Regions from separate parts of the Pseudomonas sp. PSE1(2024) genome, predicted to be linked through region 2. Evidence: predicted binding sites of a transcription regulator. Region 2 holds the regulator's gene; the other holds the start of a gene.
The links. Region 2 encodes FliA, which starts transcription of late flagellar genes. Its sites were predicted from a motif close to CTAAAGTTTNNNNNNNNNNNGCCGNTAA; they were not measured.
Positions count from the first base shown of each region.

Region 1: a site for FliA is predicted at 1,779-1,806, ahead of ABTV87_RS00665 (methyl-accepting chemotaxis protein). Genes of this name have one in related genera too.

Region 1 covers NZ_CP158967.1:136,518-139,750, reverse strand. The annotation lists gene ABTV87_RS00665 (methyl-accepting chemotaxis protein) at 1-1,663, opposite strand, end outside; gene ABTV87_RS00660 (sigma-70 family RNA polymerase sigma factor) at 1,975-2,475, shown strand; gene ABTV87_RS00655 (FecR domain-containing protein) at 2,475-3,233, shown strand, end outside.
Region 2 covers NZ_CP158967.1:1,763,208-1,766,440, forward strand. The annotation lists gene flhF (flagellar biosynthesis protein FlhF) at 1-254, shown strand, start outside; gene fleN (flagellar synthesis regulator FleN) at 368-1,198, shown strand; gene fliA (RNA polymerase sigma factor FliA) at 1,195-1,935, shown strand; gene ABTV87_RS07970 (chemotaxis response regulator CheY) at 2,103-2,474, shown strand; gene ABTV87_RS07975 (protein phosphatase CheZ) at 2,493-3,233, shown strand, end outside.

The sequences.
Region 1 (3,233 bases), 1.6 Mb from region 2:
TCACGCTGACCAGGCGCAGACCGGCCTGGTTCGCCACTTCAACGGTCTCCTCGCTGGACGCCTGACTGGCGTTCATGGTGGTCACCGCTTCGCGCGAGCCGACCTGCAGCGAGGTGATCATCTTGTGGATCTCTTCCGCCGATTCCTGGGTGCGGTGAGCGAGGTTGCGCACTTCGTCCGCCACCACCGCGAAACCGCGTCCGGCTTCACCGGCACGGGCCGCTTCGATGGCCGCGTTGAGCGCCAGCAGGTTGGTCTGCTGGGAGATGCCTTTGATTACATCGAGAATGTGGCCGATGTTATCGGTGCTCGCATTCAGGGTTTCGATCTGGGTGCACGACAGGCTGATCTTCTGCGACAGCTCGGTCATCGCCTGAATCGTCTGCTCGACCACCTGACGACCGTCATCGGCCTGCTCGCTCGCGCCGCTGGCGTGTTGCGAAGCGTCAGCCGCGTTACGGGCGATTTCCTGGGTGGCGGCACCCAGTTGATTGATCGCGGCAGCCACGCTGTTGGTGCGTGCGCTTTGTTCGTCGGAACCGATGATCGAGGCGTTGGACGATGCCATCACCCGTTGCGACAGGTCGTGTACGTGGCGAGTCGCGGAAGACACTTCGGAGATCGAAGCGTGAATCCGCTCTACGAACTGGTTGAACGAACTGCCCAGCTCACCGAACTCGTCTTTGCTTTCCACTACCAGACGACGGGTCAGGTCACCTTCACCCTGAGCGATGTCCTGCATCGCACGGCCCATGGTGATCAGCGGACGCATCAGTACGGTGATCAGCAGGCTCAGGAAGACTGCAATCGCGCCCACCGCGACGAACATCGCAATCACTGCCGAGGTACGGAACTGGCTGAGTGCGGCGTAGGCCTTGTCGCGGTCGATCGACAGACCGATGTACCACTCGGCATTCGGCAGACCCGCGACCGGGGTGAACGACAGGATGCGTTCCTGGCCGTTGAGCACTACGTTCTGGTTGCCCTTCTCGATGCGCACACCGGCGTTCGGGTAGATGTCCTTGAGGTTCTTCATCACCTGGTCTTTGTCCGGGCTGACGATCACCTGACCGTCACCGCTGACCAGGAACGCGTGGCCCAGGCCACCGAAGTCCACCGAGTTGATGATCTTCACCAGGGTTTCCAGGCTCAGGTCACCGCCCACGACGCCGAGCAGCTCGCCGTTCTTTTTCACCGGCATGGCGATGGTCACCACCAGACCGCCAACGGCGGCCATGTATGGCGGGGTCAACATGGTCTGGTCAGCGGCCACGGCCTGCTTGTACCAGGGACGCTGACGCGGATCGTAGCCGTCCGGCATCTTCGCGTCCGGGCGCTGGGTGAACACACCGTTGGCCTGACCGACGTAGGTGAACTGGAAGTTCGAGGTGAAGGCCGGTTGATCGACCAGCCCCGGGAAGTCGGCGTTCTTGCCTTGATGGGCGACGTTCTGCGCGAGGTTTTCCAGCACCAGAATCCGCCCGCTCATCCAGTTCTGCACACTGCTGGCGGTCAGGTCGCCGGCCTGCTGGACGGATGACTGGAGGTTCTGGCGAATGGTGTTTCGCTGCAGATAGTCGTTGTACAAAGTGAACAGCGCGAACGCCAGGACCACGACGCCCGAGGCGGCCAACAGGATTTTATGGCTGAACTTGAGATTCATTTCATGGGACTTCTTATGCCAAAAGTGGGGATGCGTTCCGGATGCAACATTCCATGTACAGCGCAGGCAGCGTTCTGATGGCCGCTCTACTTTGGTGCACGCATGTCTCACCAGTCTGTCGGCACGCTTTGGAGAAAACTTAGGGCTTTGCAGGAAATGGACGGCATTTCTGCCAGATTCCCGCCGAACGGCGTGCCAGAGCGTTCGCCTGTCATTTTTTGATGACTGTTTTGCAGCGCCGGTTGCAAATTCTGTAACCCTTGATGACAATGCGACTAATTATCATTTGTGACGTTCGGGCTGTCGCGTTCATGTCCTCTCCTGAGTTTGCAGTACAGGCGCTTTACAGTAGTCATCACGGCTGGCTCAACGGCTGGTTGCGCACTCGGCTGGGCAATGCCGCCGATGCAGCGGATCTGGCTCAGGACACGTTCGTGCGTTTGCTGCAACGCACCGAGCGTCTGGAACTCAAGGCACCTCGCGCATTCTTGCGCACGGTTGCTCGGGGTTTAGTGATCGATCATTGGCGCCGTGAAGAAATTGAACGCGCCTATCTGGAAACCATCGCCCATTTGCCTGAAGCCGAAACCCCGAGTGCCGAATCCCGCGCATTGGTGATCGAACTGCTCGAAAGCATTGCCCGCATGCTTGAAGGCTTGAAGCCGAAAGTGCGTCAGGCATTTCTGCTGGCGCAGTGCGAAGGTTTGACCCACAAGCAGATCGCCGAGCAAATGGGCCTGTCCTTGCGCTCGGTGGAACGCTACGTCGCCGATGCGCTGTATCACTGCTACGTGCTGCGGTACGAAAACTGATGCCGGTGGATAACCTCTCGCTTGGCCGACGCGCCGAGCCACCGCAACAAGTCGTCCGACAGGCCATTCACTGGCTCCTGCGCCTGCGCAACAACCATGGCAATCCGCGCCTGAATCGCCAGTGCGAACAATGGCGCGCCGAACACCATGATCACGAACTGGCCTGGCAGCGGGTGCAGTCTCTGCAAGCCGAACTGACCCACAATCTGCGTGCCGTGCCCGGTGCGCAGGTGGCGTTCAACACGCTGGAAAACAGTGCTCAGGGTCTGGGTCGACGTCGGGCATTGAAGCTGTTGTCCGGCGCGCTGCTGATGGGTTCGGCGGGATGGCTGGCCAGCGACACTTCCGCCTGGCAACAGTGGAGCGCCGACTACGCCACCGCCACTGGCGAGCGCCGTGGCTTCCAGTTGCCGGACGGCACGCGGATCGAACTCAACACCGCCAGCAGCGTGGATCTCGATTACACCGCGCAGCAACGGCTGATCAAACTGACCCGTGGAGAAATCATCGTCACCTGTGGCGGTGCCGATGAAGGTGCGTCGTTTGACCGACCACTGCGGGTGCAGAGTCGTCATGGCAGTTACGAGCCGTTCAAGGCGCGATTCATTCTGCGCCAGGAAGATGGATGCACGCGCCTGAGCGTCACCAGTGGTCGAGTCGCGATTCACTCAGGCGGCAACTCAACAGAGGCCATCGCCGGTCAGAGCTATCTGATCGATCACCATCAAGTTCGCCCGGCGCCGCCGTTGGACATGGAC
Region 2 (3,233 bases):
TGGCCGGGTGCATCCTGACTAAACTGGATGAGACGGCAAGCCTTGGCGAAGTGCTGAGCCTGGCGATCAGTCACGAACTGCCGGTCGCCTACCTGACCGATGGGCCGCGTATTCCGGATGATCTGCATCTGCCGCGCCGTCATCAACTGGTCAGCCGCGCCGTCAGTGTGCAAATGCAGGAAGAACCCAGCGAAGAAGCCATGGCTGACATGTTCGCTGATATCTACCACAGTCCGACCAAGCAGGTTGGCTGAGGTAATGAACCGTTTTTGTACCTACATCGATGGTCTGCCATGCATTGTTCCGGTTGTGAACGCGCAGCCAGTAATGTGGCCTCCGTCTATGCAAGACAAGGTAAAGAAATAACATGGGCAGCATGCATCCCGTACAGGTGATCGCGGTGACCGGCGGCAAAGGTGGCGTCGGCAAGACTAATGTGTCAGTGAACTTGTCCCTGGCGCTGGCAGAGCTTGGCCGTCGGGTCATGCTGCTGGACGCCGACCTGGGGCTGGCGAACGTCGACGTTCTGCTGGGCCTCACACCCAAACGCACCCTGGCCGACGTGATCGAAGGCCGCTGCGAGCTGCGCGACGTGCTGTTGCAAGGCCCCGGCGGGATCCGCATCGTGCCGGCCGCTTCCGGCACCCAGAGCATGGTTCACCTGAGCCCGGCCCAGCATGCCGGCCTGATTCAGGCGTTCAGCGACATCGGCGACAATCTCGATGTACTGGTGATCGACACCGCTGCGGGTATTGGTGACTCGGTAGTCAGTTTCGTTCGCGCAGCGCAAGAAGTCTTGCTGGTGGTCTGCGACGAGCCGACCTCGATCACCGACGCCTACGCGCTGATCAAGCTGCTCAACCGCGATTACGGCATGAACCGCTTCCGCGTCCTGGCCAACATGGCCCAGAGCCCGCAGGAAGGTCGCAATCTGTTCGCCAAGTTGACCAAGGTCACGGATCGCTTCCTCGACGTCGCCCTACAATACGTCGGCGCGGTGCCCTACGACGAAAGCGTGCGCAAGGCGGTGCAGAAGCAGCGTGCGGTCTATGAAGCCTTCCCGCGTTCCAAGTGCGCACTGGCGTTCAAGGCGATCGCACAGAAGGTCGACACCTGGCCGCTGCCCGCCAACCCGCGCGGCCACCTCGAATTTTTCGTCGAGCGCCTCGTGCAGCAAACGGCAGGACCTGTGCTATGACCGCCAGCGGTATGAACCTTTACAAAAAGTCGGCGCGTGACGCGCAGTACGAGCTGATCGAGCGTTACGCGCCACTGGTCAAACGCATCGCCTACCACTTGCTGGCGCGATTGCCGGCCAGTGTGCAGGTCGAAGACCTGATCCAGGCCGGGATGATCGGCCTGCTTGAAGTCTCGACCAAATACGACGCCAGCAAGGGCGCCAGTTTTGAAACGTACGCGGGCATCCGGATCCGCGGTGCGATGCTCGATGAAGTCCGTAAGGGGGACTGGGCGCCACGCTCGGTTCACCGCAATACCCGTATGGTCAGCGACGCGATTCGCTCGATTGAAGCTAAAACCGGCCGTGACGCTAAAGATCACGAAGTTGCGGCCGAACTCCAATTGAGTCTCGACGATTACTACGGGATTTTGAACGACACCCTGGGCAGCCGGCTGTTCAGTTTCGACGACCTGTTGCAGGACGGCGAACACGAAGGGCTGCACGAGGATGGCGCCAGTGCTCATCTGGAGCCGTCGCGCGATCTGGAAGACGAACGTTTCCAGGCCGCGCTGGCGGACGCGATTGCCAATTTGCCGGAGCGTGAGCGACTGGTGTTGGCGCTGTACTACGACGAAGAGCTGAACCTCAAGGAAATCGGTGAAGTCCTTGGCGTCAGTGAATCGCGGGTCAGCCAGTTACACAGCCAGTGCGCGGCCCGCTTGCGGGGGCGTTTGGGGGAGTGGCGAGCGCGCTGAAGGCAGTGTGGGGACACTGCGAACGAGGCTGGTGCGGTGGTGAACGGCACCGGTCTTGCTCTGTTGTGCTCCAGACAGTCATCGAGTGTTTTGCCGGATTGATTGAAATGGCGCGTCCAGGTGCTGGACGCGTTTAAGACTGCTTGGAGGTCGAATTGAACAAAGACATGAAAATCCTCATCGTTGATGACTTCTCAACGATGCGGCGGATCATCAAGAACCTGTTGCGTGATCTCGGGTTCACCAACACCGTTGAAGCCGACGATGGCACCACTGCCATTCCGGTGCTCAACAGCGGCAGCATCGACTTTCTGGTGACCGACTGGAACATGCCCGGCATGACCGGTATCGACCTGCTGCGCCACGTGCGCGCCGATGAAAAGCTCAAGCACCTGCCAGTGCTGATGGTGACCGCTGAAGCCAAGCGCGAGCAGATCATCGAAGCGGCCCAGGCCGGCGTGAACGGCTATGTGGTCAAACCTTTCACGGCCCAGGCGTTGAAAGAAAAAATCGAGAAGATTTTCGAACGCATCGGCTGATGAACGCGCGGGGGAGCTATGGAGCATAAAGAATCTTCACAGGGCGACTTCGAGTCGACCCTGAAAAAACACGCGGTCGAACTGGTCGAAAGCCTTGAAAAGGGCAGGTTCGGCGACGCTGTGCAACTGATCCATGAGCTCAATCAGACCCGTGACCGTGGCCTGTACCAGGAAGTGGGCAAGCTCACGCGTGAACTGCACAGTGCGATCGTCAATTTCCAGATCGATCCGCACATGCCGCAGGCTGAGGAAGTGTCGCAAATCACCGACGCTACCGAGCGCCTGGGCTACGTGGTCAAACTGACCGAAGCTGCCGCCAACCGCACCATGGATCTGGTGGAAAGCGCGACCCCTGTGGTCAATGGCCTGGCTGACGAAGCCCAGGCCTTGAGCGCCGATTGGGGCCGCTTCATGCGCCGTGAGGTCGGGGCTGAAGAGTTCCGTGAACTGGCGCGCCGGGTCGACGGTTTTCTGGCACGCAGCAGCGCGGACAACCGCGCGGTGTCGAGCAATCTGAACGACATTCTGCTCGCCCAGGATTACCAGGACCTCACCGGTCAGGTGATCAAGCGCGTGACCCAATTGGTCACCGAAGTCGAAAGCAACCTGCTCAAGCTCGTGCTCATGGCCAGCCAGGTGGACCGCTTTGCGGGCATCGAACATGACCGTGCGGCGATGCTTGCTGAAAAAGATCCACAAAAACATCTCTCGCAGGGTGAAGGTCCGCAGATTCATGCCGATAAACGAGAAGACGTTGTG